Regions from separate parts of the Thauera sinica genome, predicted to be linked through region 4. Evidence: predicted binding sites of a transcription regulator. Region 4 holds the regulator's gene; each other region holds the start of a gene.
The links. Region 4 encodes sigma-54, which starts transcription at its own class of promoters, with help from an activator protein. Its sites were predicted from a motif close to TGGCACGCTTNCTGCTNA; they were not measured.

Region 1: the regulator sigma-54 is predicted to act here: its motif matches at 2,170-2,187, upstream of flgB (flagellar basal body rod protein FlgB).
Region 2: the regulator sigma-54 is predicted to act here: its motif matches at 2,174-2,191, upstream of CCZ27_RS04875 (PEP-CTERM sorting domain-containing protein).
Region 3: the regulator sigma-54 is predicted to act here: its motif matches at 1,940-1,957, upstream of CCZ27_RS21050 (GntP family permease).

Annotation. Positions count from the first base shown of each region.
Region 1 is NZ_CP023439.1:1,161,247-1,165,257, forward strand. It holds gene CCZ27_RS05090 (DNA topoisomerase IV subunit B) at 1-47, opposite strand, end outside; gene CCZ27_RS05095 (flagella synthesis protein FlgN) at 112-603, opposite strand; gene flgM (flagellar biosynthesis anti-sigma factor FlgM) at 647-955, opposite strand; gene flgA (flagellar basal body P-ring formation chaperone FlgA) at 1,276-1,656, opposite strand; gene CCZ27_RS24620 (hypothetical protein) at 1,656-2,027, opposite strand; gene flgB (flagellar basal body rod protein FlgB) at 2,250-2,654, shown strand; gene flgC (flagellar basal body rod protein FlgC) at 2,675-3,082, shown strand; gene CCZ27_RS05120 (flagellar hook assembly protein FlgD) at 3,122-3,790, shown strand; gene flgE (flagellar hook protein FlgE) at 3,806-4,011, shown strand, end outside.
Region 2 is NZ_CP023439.1:1,115,555-1,119,565, forward strand. It holds gene CCZ27_RS04865 (Calx-beta domain-containing protein) at 1-168, shown strand, start outside; gene CCZ27_RS04870 (Calx-beta domain-containing protein) at 120-2,090, shown strand; gene CCZ27_RS04875 (PEP-CTERM sorting domain-containing protein) at 2,224-2,868, shown strand; gene CCZ27_RS04880 (gamma-glutamyl-gamma-aminobutyrate hydrolase family protein) at 2,921-3,703, opposite strand; gene CCZ27_RS04885 (YbdK family carboxylate-amine ligase) at 3,700-4,011, opposite strand, start outside.
Region 3 is NZ_CP023439.1:4,827,104-4,831,114, reverse strand. It holds gene CCZ27_RS21055 (acyl CoA:acetate/3-ketoacid CoA transferase) at 1-464, opposite strand, end outside; gene CCZ27_RS21050 (GntP family permease) at 499-1,896, opposite strand; gene CCZ27_RS21045 (sigma-54 interaction domain-containing protein) at 2,079-3,482, opposite strand; gene CCZ27_RS21040 (branched-chain amino acid ABC transporter permease) at 3,822-4,011, opposite strand, start outside.
Region 4 is NZ_CP023439.1:3,857,167-3,861,177, reverse strand. It holds gene hprK (HPr(Ser) kinase/phosphatase) at 1-425, opposite strand, end outside; gene ptsN (PTS IIA-like nitrogen regulatory protein PtsN) at 394-879, opposite strand; gene hpf (ribosome hibernation-promoting factor, HPF/YfiA family) at 1,011-1,334, opposite strand; gene CCZ27_RS16845 (RNA polymerase factor sigma-54) at 1,352-2,806, opposite strand; gene lptB (LPS export ABC transporter ATP-binding protein) at 2,820-3,542, opposite strand; gene recX (recombination regulator RecX) at 3,529-3,978, opposite strand; gene recA (recombinase RecA) at 4,002-4,011, opposite strand, start outside.

The DNA of each region.
Region 1 (4,011 bases), 2.5 Mb from region 4:
CCTTTCAGGACGCGGAAGGAGGATTCGTCGTACTGTTTGCCTGCCATGCTGCGGCGCCGTTCGGTTTCACGAAGGGCGCAAGGATAGCAGAGGCGGGGACTGGAAGAATGTTCAGGCGCTGCCGAGCATGCGGCCGCCGTGCGCAGGATGGGTCTGGCCGTCGGCGTCGTAGAGCTGGGGATGGTCGGCCGCCGCGAGCAGCACCGACAGTGCGGCCTGGTTGGCGGCCATGCGCTCGACGATCAGCCTGCCGTTGATGGCGTTGCGGTCGTGCGCGGTGCGCGCCAGTTCCAGCAGTTCGTCCCAGCGTGCCAGCACGCGCGGCAGGCCGGCGCACAGCTCGCGCATCGACGCGTCGGAATCCGGGCGGCCGAGGCGGGCGAGCAGCAGGGCGCGATCGTCGTGCAGGCGTTGCAACTGGCGGTAGCGGTCGCTCTTTTCCTGCGCCAGCGTGACCAGGGCGTCGCTGTCGCCGGCGACCAGCAAAGCCTCCTCGCGTTCGAGGATGGCGATGAACTCGCGCAACTGGATGAACTCGGCCTCGACGAGCAGCGCAAGCCGCTGCGTGTCGGCGGGGGTGGGTGCCTGGGGCGGGCGGTTCATCGCCTGTCTGCGCTGCGTGTTCCTGCCGGTCCGGGCGCGCCGCTCAGCCCTGCCGGCCCAGCATCTCGCGCACGCTGGCGATCAGGCCGTCGGCGACGCGGTCGGCATCCACCTTGAAGCGGCCGTCGGCGATGGCCTGGCGGATCTCGTCCACTTTCTTCTGGTCGATCACCGGAGTTTCGGCCATTGCGGCCTCGGCCTTCTGCAGGCTGGACGACAGCGACGACAGTTCGACCTTGTCCGACGCGGTGGCAACGGTCGCCGGCACGTTCTGGCCGGCGACGGCGGGCCGGTTCCTGGCCTCGTTCGCGCTACCGGCCGCAACCGGTTTTCCTGTGTTCTCGATTTTCATGATGCTTTCCCGGACAGTTTGTCTCAGACGGGGTAACGGCGAACCTTGACGAAACTTTAGCGCGGAAAACCGGAATTTCTACTCGGTATGCGCGAAGGGGCCGGGCGATTGCATGCATGCCTGGAATCCGGTCTGGTGGCGGGGATGCGTTCCGCGGGCTGCGGAACTCGCCCTCGCTGCGCTCGGGGCTCGGACAGTCCTCGCCCGCTCCACGCATCCCCGCCACCAGACCTGCCGTGTCGCGCCATCCGGGCGGATGAAGAACCATCGTCGATCGTTCTGCCTGGAGCAGCTCACGCCTTGAGCATCGGGGCTCCATCTCAGAACGCGACCTCGACGCTGCCGCCGGCCTGCGCGGTGCCGGTCACCACCTGGCCGTTGGGCATTCTCACGCGGACGGACTCGCCCGGCGCGGCATTGTTCAATGCCCGGCCTTCGCTGGCGACGCTGAATCCCGCGCCGGCGCTGATCACCCGTACCGGCTGCCCCTGCTGCACGGCCGGCGGGATGCGCAGCATCGCGCTGCGCAGCGGCACGTCCGACGCGACGGCATGGCGCGCATGGTGGCCGATCGCCTGCGCGGCATCGGTCAAGGTGTCGCCGGGCAGGGCGGCGAGGTCGCCGTGGCGCAGTTCGATGTCGTCCGGCCCGACGATCTGCGCCGCGCGCAGCGGCCGCTTCGTCACCAGGTGGTCGGCCATCACGGCCACGCTGGCCTGCAGGTAGGCGGTCCACGCGACCGGCGAGTCGCAGCGCAGGCCGACGCTGATCTGCCCCAGGCGCGGGTGCCGGCGGGCAGGAAGGGGGTCAGCGCCGCGCAGGGCGGCAACTGGTTGCGTGCGTCGAGCGGGCTCACCGTGATCCGGACCTGCCCCGGCAGGCCGCGGGTTTCCCGCTCCAGGAAGGTCCGCACGGCGTCGGCCGCCGCCTCGGGCGGCTGCTGCGCGCGGACCGCAGGGGCGTGCAGCGACAGGGCGAGCGCGCCGCAGGCGAGGGCGGCGGAGAAGCGGGATCCCGGAAAGGGATGGCGTGGGGGCCGCGCGCGGAGCGCGCATCTGGGCTGCTCGTTCATGGGCGCGATTGCATCATGGCGCGGCAGCCCCGGGCAACCCGGCGGCAAAGATTGCCGCCGGTGCCGCCCGCCGCGGCGAAATTGGCCGGGGATTCCTCGCCTTATCGGCCGACGGCCGCCGCCGGCGGGCGGCTAGGATCGCTGGCATGGAAGCTGCACGGTTTCCGCAATCAGCCGTGGCCCGGCCGTTCCGGGCGCGGCGCCAGAATCCGGGGTGAGGCGATGAAGACGCTGCTCGACAAGCAAATGGGTTTCCACCTGAACGCGCTCAACCTGCAGGCCCATCGCCAGCAGTTGCTCGCTTCGAACATCGCCAACGCCGACACCCCCAACTACAAGGCGCGCGACGTGGATTTCCGCGCCGCGCTGCAGGGGGCGCTGGCGCAGCAGGCCGGCAGCGTGGCGCTGGCCACCACCCGGCCGGGCCACATCCCGTCCGCCGATGCCGGCCCGTTCGAAGGCTTCACCGGCTACCGCACCGAGCTGCAGTCGGCGGTCGACGGCAACACGGTGAACATGGACGTCGAGCGCGCCGCCTTCGCCGAGAACGCGCTGCACTACGAGGCCAGCCTCACCTTCATCAACGGCATGCTGCGGTCGATGAACACCGCGATCAGCGGCCAGTAAGCCGATACCGGGGACCGATCATGAGCATGCTCAACGTCTTCCAGATCGCGGGGTCGGCGCTCAATGCGCAGTCGCTGCGGCTCAACACCACCGCGTCCAACCTCGCCAACGCCGACAGCGTGGTCGGCGAGGACGGGCAGCCATACCGCGCCAAGCAGGTCGTCTTCGCGGCCAGGCCGGTCGCCGCGGGGGACGCCTCGGTCGGCGTGCAGGTGACCCAGGTGGTGGAGAGCACGGCGCCGATGCGCCTCGTCTATGAACCCGCGAACCCGGCCGCCAACGCCGAGGGCTACGTCGAGATGCCCAACGTGAACGTGGTCGAGGAGATGGTGAACATGATCTCCGCCTCGCGCTCGTATCAGAACAACGCCGAGGTGATGAACACGGCACGGACCTTGCTTCAGCGCACCTTGCAGATCGGACAGTAAGCGCCGACCGGCAATGGACACCGCCAGCAGGAGAATTCGATGAGTACCGTATCCGGCACGCAGTCTTCGCAGAACACGATGAGCAGCCTGGCCCGCAGCACCAGTTCCACCACGACGACGAAGTCCGAGGAATCGCGCTTCCTGACCCTGCTGACCACGCAGTTGCGCAACCAGGACCCGATGAATCCGATGGAGAACGCGGAGATCACCTCGCAGCTCGCCCAGATGAGCACGGTCGACGGCATCGAGCGGCTGAACAAGATGTTCCAGACCTTCCTCGATGCGCAGGGCACGAGCGACTCGATGCAGGCGGCCGCGCTCGTCGGCCACAGCGTGCTCGTCGAGGGCCGCAAGCTGGCGCTGACCAGCGCCGGTGCGGTGGGGGGCTTCGAGGTCGATGCCGATGCGGACAAGGTCGTGCTGACGATCAAGGATGCGGCGGGCGTGAAGGTGAACGAGATCGCCTTCGACGACGTCGCCGCCGGCAGCCACAACTTCGTCTGGGATGGCTCCGCCAGCGATGGCGCACGCGCGGCCGACGGCGTCTACACGATCGAGGTCGCGGCGACGAAGGACGGAAAGGCGGTCAAGGGCCGGACGCTGGAATTCGGCACCGTCTCCAGCATCATCCGCGGCCCCACCGGCACCGACTTCCAGGTCGGTTCGCTGGGCATCTTCAAGTTCGACGACATCAAGCAGATCCTCTGATCCGGAGCCCCGATCATGTCTTTCCAGCAAGGTTTGAGCGGCCTGAACGTTTCCTCGAGAGCGCTGGACATCATCTCGAACAACGTCGCCAATACCAACACGGCCGGCTTCAAGACCGGCTCGGCGGTGTTCGCCGACGTCTATGCCGCGTCGCTGAGCGGCACCGTGTCGGACAAGCAGGTCGGCGCCGGCAGCTCGATGACGGCGGTGCGGCAGACCTT
Region 2 (4,011 bases), 2.4 Mb from region 4:
TTCCTGGCGGGTCAGACGGTGGCGACGGTGCACGTGCCGGTGTACGGCGACACGGCCGTGGAGAGCACCGAGCAGTTCTCGCTGGTGCTGTCGGCGCCGGGGGGGCGGGTGCCGAGGGCGTGGGCAGGATCCTGGACGACGATGCCGGCGGTGGCGTCGTGCCGGTGATCAGCATCGAGCCGGCGCAGGTGTTGGAGTCCAACAGCACGTACAGCCCGACGATGGAGTTCGTTGTGCGGCTGTCGGCGCCGACCACGCAAACGGTGCGGGTGAGCTATGCGACGGTGGCCGGCACGGCGCTGGCCGGCAGCGACTACGTCGCCACCAGCGGCACGCTGACGTTCGCGCCGGGGCAGACCAGTGCGGTGATCGTGGTCACGCCGTATGGCGGCACCGCCGTGGAGCCGGACGAGACGTTCGTGCTGCGGCTGACCAACCCCCAGAACGCCGCGCTGGCCGGCGGGGTGGCGGCGCTCGATGCCATCGGCACCATCATCGACAACGATGCCCCGGCAGCGGTGGACGGCCTGCCGATCCTGAGCGTGGCCGACGTCCAGGTGCAGGAGGCGCCCGGCGGCGCCACCGCCGTGTTCACGCTGAACCTGTCCAGCCCGACGGCCGCGGCGGTCAGCGGGCAGTTCGCGGTCGTGGCCGGCACGGCCAGCGCCGGGGCGGACTTCACGCCCGTCTCCGGTACGTTCCTCATCGAGCCGGGCCAGAGCGCGTTCACCGTCGAGGTTCCCATCCTCGACGATGCGCTCGACGAGCCCACCGAAACCTTCGTGCTGCGGCTCTCCGAAATCAGTAACGCCGGTTTTGCAGGAACGGATACGGAACTGTGGGCGATTGGCGAGATTGTGGATGATGACGTCACCCCGGGTGTTGCCGTTGCGGCCGGTGGGGATCTCGAGGTTGCCGAAGGCCAGGCTTTCGGGCGCACCGTGAATTTCACCGATGGCGCCGACGCAGGCGCAAATGGCTGGACCTACGAAATCGACTGGGATGGCGATGGCCTGGCCGACGAAACCGGAAGTCTCGCCCCTGGCAACAGCAGTTTCGACATCAGTCATGTCTATCCGGATGGTCCGGCCGCGACCGTAGTCACGGTGAAGGTGATCGACGAAGCGGGTATGGATGAAGCCAGCGCAAGCTTCACTGTGGCGGTAACCAACGTTGCGCCGGTTATTGCACTGACCGGTGCCGGCAGCGTCGACGAAGGCAGCGCTTACATGCTGAACTTCGGCACGCTGGCCGACCCGGGTGCGGACGCCGCCACCGAGTTCGCCGCGCTTGGTGGCAACGCCAGCCACACCTATGCCGATGACGGCAATTACGGCATCACCCTCAGCGTCACCGACGAGGACGGCAGCTTCGTCGCCGGCAGCAAGTCGGTCACCGTCGAAGGGAACGTGCTGCCGCCGGAGACGGTGCGCATCGGCGAGGCGCCGACGCGGGTCACCTCGGGCAATCCGAACGCGATCGCCGACGCCTGGCTGGGGGACAAGGTCTCCGCCATCGTCCACAAGGCCGATGCCACCGATACGGGCGAGGCGTGGAGCGCGGTCAATTTCAGCGGAACGAACGCCACCACGCTCGCCGGCGTCGATCATTACTCCGGCGACCTGGGCGTCAGCGGCCAGTCCGCCGCCACCAGCAGCGTGCGGCAGGAAATCGACGGCCGCGAAGTGCTGCGCATCGAACTGGGACAGGCCGCGAGCAAGGTCACCGTCGATCTGTCGCGCTTCTACCTCAACGACGACGGCACGCTCCATGCCGAAAGCGGGCGTCTGCGCCTGCTCGACGCCAGCGGCAACGTGGTGGACGAAGCCACGTTCGTCGCCGATTCGACCACCGGCGGCAAGACCGTGAGCCTGGATTCGACGGCGGACTTCACCGCCGTCGAAATCAGCGCCGGGGCCTACGACGGGACGGACTTCGTGTTCGGCGCCTACGCCGGCGCGGGGGGCGGTTTCGCCACCGGCGTCTATGCCGACGGTGCCGGGCTCCACGGCAGTGACTTCCTGGTGAACTGGGTGGAGTTCGAGTTCCAGCCGGTGGGGACATTGCAGCCGAACCCGCTCGATCTTTGATGCGACGGGGCGGGCGCGTCGGCGTATTTGACGGTCCCGCCCCGGCTGGAACACAAGCCATTGAAAGCAATTGATTTTATATCTGGCGCCGATCTTGCTTGAGCGTCAGGCAGAAACCCTTACCGGAGGTCGCATGTTGCCCACTACCCTGAAGAAACTGGGTGCCGCCGCAGTCCTGGCCGCAGCGCTGGCTGCGCCCGCATCCGCTGCCGTGCTGGTCCAGCAACGCCCCGCGGACGGCGGACCGGGCTTTCTCTCGGCCAACAGCGTGGGCTACCAGAACGGAGACACGTTCGTCCTGGGCGGCGACAGCGAACTGCAAGGCATCGCCTGGTGGGGGACGGAGGCCGGCCCGGACGGATTCGTGGTCCGTCTCTTCGATTCGCTGGCGGGGGGTGCCGCGCCGCTGGTCACCTACCTGGGCGCGGTGAATCGGGAACTGGCGGATCCGGCGATCCACGACGACGGCCAGAACCCCCTCTACCGCTACTGGATCGACGGCCTGTCGTTCTCCCTGGCGGGCGGGATCACCTACCTGCTGTCGGTCGGCAACGAAGACGTCGAGTGGTTCTGGCAGACGGGCCTTCCCAACGGCTCCAGCCAATGGCGCGGCGACGACGGCGACGACTGGACGGAGGACGCGTTCGACCTCGCCTTCGCGATCGACGGCCAGCGGACGCCTGTCAACCCGGTGCCCGAACCCGGCGTGCTCGCGCTCCTCGGCGTCGCCGGCCTGGCCGCCGCACTGGCCGGACGCCGCCGCAAAGCGACGGCCTGAACCGCACCCTTCGTTCGACTTCCCGCGCCCGGGGCCGGCAACGCGATCTCGTCTAGGCTCGCGCCTTTTCCGCGGCCTCGAGAAAGTCCTGCATGATCGGGCTGCCGTCCAGCAGGTCGCCGTTGCCGCTGTGGAACTCCGGGTGCCACTGGCAACCGAAAAGGTAGCCGGCGCCTTGCCAGCGGATGGCTTCGATCACCCCGTCGCCGACCGAGCGCGCCTCGACCACCAGGTCGGCGCCGAGTTCGCGCACAGCCTGGTGATGGATGCTATTGACGCGGCCGCCCCCGACTTTCGGATAGATCTGCGCAAGCCGGCTGCCGGACGCGAACTCGATGGCATGGTGGTGGTTGTCGTACAGGTCGCCGTCGCGATGCGCGACTGCCCCGGGCACGTATTCGGCGATGTCCTGCCACAGCGTCCCGCCGCAGGCGACGTTGATGAGCTGCGCTCCGCGGCATACGCCCAGCACCGGTTTGCCCTGGATCACGAACTCCCACAGCAGTTCGATCTCGTAGAGATCGCGTATGCGGTCGCCGCTCCATTCCGGGCGCAGCGGATCCTCGTGGTAGGTCGTGGGGCTGACGTCGGCTCCGCCCTGCAGCACCAGACCGTCCAGCGTGGTGACGTAGTCGCGCACGGAGATCTGTGCCCGGCGCAGCCCGAGGTGTTCGCCGATGGTCGGGACCATCAATGCGAGCGCGCCGTGCGACATGATCCAGTGCGCCATCGACTGCTCGAGATATTGGAGGGTCTTGCCCGGGAAGCCGAGCTCGGGCGGGGGGCTGTGCATCAGGCGGGCCGACAGGCCGATGCGCAGCGGTGTTCGGCTCACATCTCGCCTCCCTGCGTCCAGCGGGCACACTGCGCCATCACGACTTCGGCCAGCGGGGCCCGGCTCGTGCGCTGCTCGCGCAGCCAGCGCGCATCATTGCGGCCGGCGCGTACGTCGGCGAGCAAGGATGCAAGGGCGCCGTCGGTGCCCAGTTCGATGGCGTGCTGTTCGATGGACCCGAAGCTGGCCGCGATTTCGTCCGCGATGGGGATGTGCGCGTGGGTTTCCGGGTGGACGTAGATGCCGGCGTAGCCGAAACGGCAAGCCTGGAAGCGGTTGAACGTGTAGACGAGATAGTCGTCTTCCGC
Region 3 (4,011 bases), 970 kb from region 4:
GTGCCGAGGCCCACCCGGGTCAGGGTGCCCGGCTTGCCCGCGGCGATGTCGCGGAACAGGTGGCTGATCACCCCCTGCGGCAGGTTGTAGGCTTCGATCCGGTTCGACACCGCCAGTTGCTGCAGCTTGGGCACCAGCCCCCAGTGGCCGCCGATCACCCGGCCGACCAGGCCGTCGTGGCCGAGATGGTTGAGGCCGCGGTCCTTGCCATCGCCCTGCCCGGCGGCATAGACGAGCGTCAGCCCGCGCGGGCAGCCGAGGCCCTGCGGGCCCGCGGCCTCGCCCTCGAGAAAGCGTTCCTCGAGGGCGACCGCGATGTTCTCGGGAAACCCGATGCCGACGAAGCCGCCGGTCGCGACGGTATCGCCGTCGTTGATGAGGCGGACGGCATCGCGGGCGGAAACGATCTTGCCGGTATCGGATGCGCGCAGCAGTTCGGTGATCGGGTGCGGGGCGAGCGGCATGGGCATGGCGAGTCTCCTCCGGGTTCCGGTCCGGTCACACCAGGCCGGTGGCGTAATAGACCGCGATCACCACGAACACGGCCAGGGTCTTGATGCAGGTGACGGCGAAGATGTCCTTGTACGACTGCCGGTGGGTCAGGCCGGTGACTGCGAGCAGCGTGATCACCGCGCCGTTGTGCGGCAGGGTGTCCATGCCGCCGGAAGCCATCGACGCGACGCGGTGGAAGACCTCGAGCGGAATGCCCGCGGCCTGGGCGTTGGCGATGAAGGTATCGGCCATGGCCGCCAGCGCGATGCCCATGCCGCCGGAGGCCGAGCCGGTGATGCCCGCCAGCGAGGTCACGGTGATCGCTTCGTTGACGAGCGGGTTGGGGATGGAACCGAGGGCGTTGGCGACGACCAGGAAGCCCGGCAGCGCGGCGATGACCGCGCCGAAGCCGTATTCCGAAGCGGTGTTCATGGTCGCCAGCAGGGCACCGGCGATGGCCCCCTTGCTGCCCTCGGCGAACTTGGCGACCACCCTGCGCCCGGCGAACACGAACACCGTGGCGATACCCAGCAGCAGCGCACCCTCGACCGCCCAGATCGCCGCCACCGCCTTGGTCTGCTGCACCACCGGCGCGGCATTGCCGATGACCGCCGGGATGAAGGACACCTTTTCGCCGTAGAGCAGCGGGATGGCGCTGGTGAAGACCTTGTTCATCACCCCGACCATCACCAGCGGCAGGATGGCGATCAGCGGATGGGCCAGCTTCTCGTGCTCGAAGGGCTCCGGCTCGTTGACGTGGCCGGTGCCGTAGCCTTCGCCCGCGGCGGCGGCCCGGCGGCGGCATCCTTCCAGGTACGCCATGCCGAGCGCGAAGATGAACAGCGCGCCGATGATGCCCAGCCAGGGCGCCGCGTAGATGTCGGTCTTGAAGAAGGTGGTCGGGATGATGTTCTGGATCTGCGGCGTACCAGGCAGCGAATCCATCGTGAACGTGAAGGCGCCCAGCGCGATCGTGCCGGGAATCAGGCGCTTCGGGATGCCGCCCTGCCGGAACATCTCGGCGGCGAACGGATAGACCGCGAACACCACGACGAACAGCGACACCCCGCCGTAGGTCAGTAGCGCGCAGACGATGACGATGGACAGCATCGCGCGCTCGCGGCCGATGAGCTTGATCACCGAGGCGACGATGGCCTTGGAAAAGCCCGACAGTTCGATGACCTTGCCGAACACCGCGCCGAGCAGGAAGACCGGGAAGAAGTTCTTCACGAAGCCGACCATCTTGTCCATGAACAGGCCGGTGAACATCGGTGCGACCAGGTTGGGGTCGACGAACAGCACGGCGCCGAGTGCGGCGACCGGGGCGAACAGGATGACGCTGTAGCCCCGATAGGCGACGAACATCAGGAAGGCCAGCGAGGCCAGTACGATCAGGAAGTCCACTTTCTTGTCTCCTCCGGAGTTGTCCATGAATGTGGCGCCTCCTGCAGCACATTGCGTGCCTGACGGACCAAGTCACTGAAAACACTAGATTTTCTAGATTTCTCCCGTCGTATGGCGGCTTCGGAGTGTCCGCCGTTCCGGACAGCCTGTCGGGCCCCGCGGACAGCGCGGACCGCGGCCGACTACAGCCCCAGGACGGCGATCTTTTCGTACAGGGCGGCGCGGGAGATCCCCAGCATGCGGGCGGCCTTGGCCTTGTTGCCGTGGCAGGCTTCGATCGCGGCGTGGATCGCGCGGCGCTCGGCCTGCGCCACCGTCTCGGCCAGGCCGGCGGGCGCGCGGCCCTCGGCGGCGGCACGCCATGCCGGCTCGACCGCCACCGACGGCATCACGCGGTCGAGGTCGGCCGCTTCGAGCAGGTCGGAATCGGTCATCAGCAGGGCCCGTTCGAGCACGTTGGACAGCTCGCGCACGTTGCCCGGCCAGCCGTGGCGGCGCAGCCGCGCGATGGCATCCGCGCCGATGCCGCGCACCGCGATGCCCTGCCGGCGGCAGATCTGCTCCACCAGGTATTCGGCCAGCAGCGGCATGTCTTCCGTGCGGGCACGCAGCGGCGGCGTCTCGAGGCGGATCACGTTCAGCCGGTAGTAGAGGTCGGCGCGAAAGGCACCCTCCGCCACCATCTTCTCGAGGTCGCGGCTGGTCGCGGCGATGACGCGCACGTCGGCCGTCTCCAGGCGGTTGGAGCCGACGGGCTCGAACTCCCGCTCCTGAAGGGTGCGCAGCAGCTTGGCCTGCAAGGCGAGGGACATGTCGCCGATTTCGTCGAGGAACAGGGTGCCGCCGTCGGCCAGCTTGAACTTGCCCTCGCGCCCGCGACGGTCGGCGCCGGTATAGGCGCCCGGCGCAACGCCGAAGAACTCCGCCTCCAGCAGGGTTTCGGGCACGGCCGCGATGTTGACCGCGACGAACGCGCCCGCCGCGCGCGGGCTGGCGGCATGGATGGACTGCGCCAGCAGTTCCTTGCCGGTACCGGTTTCGCCGAGGATCAGCACCGACGCCGAGGTGCGCGCCGCCCGCCGTGCCGCCTGCTTGAGTTCCGCGCAGGCCGGGCCGAGGCCGACGAAGCTGGTGAAGGAGTAGCGGGTGCGGCGCTCGGCGACCAGCTTGCGCTCGGCTTCGGCCAGGTCGGCGCGCAGCCGCTGGAAGCGCGCCACCACCGGCGTCAGGTGACGCGGATCGTCGTACAGCATGAAGCCCACCGCGCCCACCACCTTTCCGCCCGCATCGCGCAGCGGCAGGCGGGTCACCACGAAAGCGTCGTCGCCGAAATCCATGATGTCCACCATGATCGGCCGCCCCGACTCGACCACCTGCCGCATCAGGCTGTTCGGAATGACTTCCTCGATCGGCCGGCCGATCGCGGCCGCGGGCACGTCGATGCCCAGCCGCCCGAGATAGCGGTCGCTCATCCAGACCACGTTGGCATCGGCATCGACGATCACCGTCCCGTCGCACAGATCGGCAAAATGCGACAGAAGCGACTGCGACGCCAGTTGGCGCAAGGTTTCGCCGCGGCTCGTCATCGGCGTGTCTCCCGCTGTTCTTTGGTTGTTATGTGCAACAGGATAATCGCGGGGAGCGCAGAAAGCAGCAGAGCAGGTGGTCGACGCAGGGCGATCGCATGACGAGGTCCTGCGGCCGTCGGCCTGGCGTCGCGGCAGGTCTGGCGGCGGGGGATGCGTTGAGCGGACGAGTACGGTCCGAGTCCCGAGCGGCAGCGAGGTCGGGTTGCGCAGGACGCGGAGCGCATCCCCCGCCGCCAGACCGGATGCGGGCGATCATGCGATTGCCCCGCTGGCGACGCCACCGGCGGCGGGACGGCCGCCGCCGTGCGCCCACGGTGGCGGCGCCGGCCGCGCTTTTCAGTTGACGCCGGAGCGCCGGATCAGCGCCTGCAGTTCGCCGACGATGCCGCGGCGGAACAGCAGCACGCACAGCACGAAGATCGCGCCCATGATCACCGTCACCCACGAGCCCACCTTGTCCGCCAGCTCGCTCTGCAGGCTGACGATGACCGCGGCGCCGGCCAGCGGGCCGAGGATGGTGCCGAGG
Region 4 (4,011 bases):
ACGCCGTGCAGCGAGATGCGCTCGGCGAGCCTGCGCGACAGGAACAGCCTCAGGTGGTCGATGACGCTGGCCGAAGGCTGCGGCGTGGTGAGCAGGGGCACGTCGTGCGAGCGGCAGGCGGCGAGCACGGAAGGCGGCGGCTCGCAGCCATCGGCGACGATGATCGCCGGCGGCCGCGCCGAGAGGATCTCATTGAGGTGGTGGGCGACCTTGTCGTCGGGCTGGCGCTGCGCCCAGGCCAGTTCGGCGGTGCCGAGGATCTGCAGGCGCGTCGGATGGATCAGGTTCAGGTGGCCGACGAGGTCGGCGCCCCAGATGGCCTCGTCACCGACCGAGAGCTGGGCATCAAGGCTGCCGCTGACGCGGCTGAGCTGGAGGCGTTCTCGCTGTGCCTCAAACAGTTGCGCTACGCTGATCTGCCGCATCGGGGCCCCAGTTTGCGAACAGCGCGTGCAGGGCCGCCGTATCCGCCGCATTCAGCAACGACTCGCGGAAACCGCGGTCGCTGAACATCTGCGCCAGTTCGGACAGCAGTTGCAGATGCGTTTCGTTGGCCTGCTCCGGCACCAGCAGCACGAAGATCAGGTTGACCGGGCGTCCGTCCGGCGCATCGAACTGGACGGGCGCGGCAAGCCGCAGGAAAGCGCCGGCGGCTTCCTTCAGCCCCTTGATGCGGCCATGCGGGATGGCGACGCCCTGGCCGAGCCCGGTGGAGCCCAGCCGTTCGCGGGCGAACAGGCTGTCGAACACCGTGCTGCGGGCGATGCCCTGATTGTTCTCGAACAGCAGTCCCGCCTGCTCGAAAACGCGCTTCTTGCTGCTCGCGTCGAGATCGGCGACCACATTGGACAGCGGCAGTAGTCGGGAAATGAGGCTCATGTCGGGGGCGTGTGCCGTTTCGCGGAAACGGGGCGCGGCTGTGCGGGATGGTGGCTCGGGGTGAGGGTGGCGCGTGCGGAAAACGCGCCGATTATACGCTCACCCCGGAAGGAGGGCGGAAACCCGCCGCCTCAGGCTTCGGGGCTCTGATGCTTGAGCGCGTCGTGGTTGTGGTCGCTCTGCTTCTGCTTGTACTTCTGGACCTGGCGGTCGAGCTTGTCGGCCATCGAATCGATCGCCGCGTACATGTCGTTGTCGTCGCTCTCGACGAAGATGTCCTTGCCGCGCACGTGCACGGTGACTTCCGCTTTCTGCTTCAGCTTCTCGACCGACAGAATGACGCTCACGCTGGTGACGTTGTCGAAGTGGCGGACGACGCGGTCCAGCTTGGTGGACACGTATTCGCGGATGGCCGGAGTGACTTCGACGTGACGTCCGGTGATGTTCAGATTCATGGCAACTCCTCTTGTTATCAAAGCGTTTTGCGCAGACTGACCGGCGGGATATTGAGGGATTCGCGATACTTGGCGATCGTCCGCCGTGCGACCACGATACCCTGCTGGCCCAATAGATCGGCAATCCTGGCGTCCGACAAGGGTTTTTTCCTGTCCTCGGCCTCCACCAACTGGCGAATCAGCGCGCGAATCGCAGTGGAGGATGCCGCACCGCCGGTGTCGGTGGAGACGTGACTGCCGAAGAAATACTTGAGTTCGAACACACCGCGCGGCGTCGCCATGTACTTCTGCGTCGTCACGCGCGAAACGGTGGATTCGTGCAGCTCGAGCTGGTCCGCGATCTCCCGGAGGGTGAGTGGCCGCATTGCCACGTCCCCATGATCGAAGAACTGCCGCTGCTGGTCAACGATCGCCTGTGACACGCGCAGGATGGTGTCGAAGCGCTGCTGGACGTTCTTGATCAGCCAGCGCGCCTCCTGCAACTGGCCCGTCAGTCCGCCGCCCTGGCCGCGGTGCTGCTGCAGGATGCTGGCGTAGAGCTGGTTGATGCGCAGGCGCGGCATCGCCTCCGGGTTGAGCGACACCGTCCAGCGGTTGCGCACCTTGCGCACCACCACGTCGGGCAGCACGTAGCGCGTTTCCTCGGCGGAGTGCTGCGAGCCGGGGTGGGGGTCGAGCCGGCCGATCAGCGCCTGGGCGGCGCGCAGGGCGTCGTCGTCGCAGCCGGTGAGCCGCTTGAGCTTGGCGAAGTTGCGCTCGGCGAGCAGTTCGAGGTGCCTGTCGACGATCTCCAGCGCGAGGTTGCGGTCGGGCGAGGGCGGCTGGGCGCGCAACTGCAGCGACAGGCATTCCTGCGGCGTGCGCGCGCCGATGCCGGCCGGTTCCAGGTTCTGCACGTGGCGCAGGGCGATCGTGAGTTCGTCGAGATCGATCTCGAGTTCGGCCGGCAGCAGCTCCAGCAGATCCTCCAGCGTCTGGTGCAGGTAGCCGTCGTCGTCGAGCGCCTCGATGATGAAGCGCACGAGCGCGCGGTCGCGGTCGCTGAGCGGCGACAGCGCCACCTGCAGGTCGAGGTGGTCGCGCAGCGAGATGCCGGCGGCCTGGAATTCCTGGTAATCGACGTCGTCGTCGTCGCGGTTGGACGGGCTGCCGTTGCCGACGCTGGACCAGTCCATGCCTTCGTCGAGGCCGGCGGCGGACTCGCCCTCGCTGCGCGTGTCGCCGCCTTCGCGGCTGTCGGATGCCTCGTTGCCGCGGTCGGTTGCCGCCGTGGTGCTGCCGGGGGCCGGCGGAGGCGGTGCGAACTCGCTGCCGTCGCCTTCCTCGCGCTCCAGCATGGGGTTCTCGAGCAGGAAGCGCTCGATCTCCTGGTTGAGCTCGAGCGTGGACAACTGCAGCAGCTTGATCGACTGCTGCAACTGCGGCGTGAGCGTCAGGTGCTGGGAAAGCTTGAGCTGGAGACTGGGTTTCATGGACGAGCAGGGTTCAGAGGCGGAAATGCTCGCCGAGATAGACCTGGCGAACCTGTTCGTTGGCGATGATCTCGGCCGGCCGGCCGCTGGCGAGCACGCGTCCCTCGCTGATGATGTAGGCGCGATCGCAGATGCCGAGGGTCTCGCGCACGTTGTGGTCGGTGATGAGTACGCCGATGCCGCGCTCCTTGAGGAAGCGGATGATCTTCTGGATGTCGAGCACCGCGATCGGGTCCACGCCGGCGAAGGGCTCGTCGAGCAGGATCAGGCGCGGGTTGGTCGCCAGCGCGCGCGCGATCTCGCAGCGCCGGCGTTCCCCGCCCGACAGCGACACCGCGGTGTTGTCGCGCAGGTGGGCGATGCCCAGTTCCTCGAGCAGTTCGTCGAGCCGCGTTTCGATCTGCTCGCGTGCCAGCCCCTGCAGTTCCAGCACCGCGCGGATGTTCTCCGCCACGGTGAGCTTGCGGAACACGCTCATCTCCTGCGGCAGGTAGGACAGGCCGAGGCGGGCGCGGGCGTGGATCGGGCGATGGGTCAGCGCGCTGTCGTCGAGCAGGATCTCGCCGCCGTCGGCGCGCACCAGGCCCACGATCATGTAGAAGCAGGTGGTCTTGCCGGCGCCGTTGGGGCCGAGCAGGCCGACGACTTCGCCGGCGTCGACGTCGAAGCCGACGTCGTGCACGACGGTGCGCGCCTTGTAGCGCTTTTGCAGGCCGGTGACCTTAAGCAGACTCATCGGGTTGCTCTTTCAGCAGCTTGCGGATCACCTCCGCCGCGAAGCCGCGGGTTTGCAGGAAGCGCGCCTGGCGAGCCCATTCGCGCGCATCGGCCGGCGCCGTGCCGAACTTCGTGCGCCATACGGCACGGGCGCGTTCGAGTTCCGATTCTACGCACTCGGCGGCAAGCGCCGCGTCGACCAGTTCGCGCTCCACGCCACGCCGCGCCAGTTCGTTGCGCAGGCGCGCCGTGCCGAAGCGGCCCGCCTTGCCGCGCACCCAGGCTTCGGCGAAGCGCCGGTCGGACTGCAGGCCAAGCTCGCCCATGCGTGCGACCACCTCGGCGACTTCCTCGGCGCTGCCGTGGCCGGCCAGCTTGCGCGCCAGTTCGGCGCGCGAGTGGTCGCGCTGCGCAAGGTAGCGCAGCGCGCGCTCGCGCAGGGTGGTTTCGCTCATGCCGGGCCCCGCGGGCGGCGGGCTCAGGTGGAG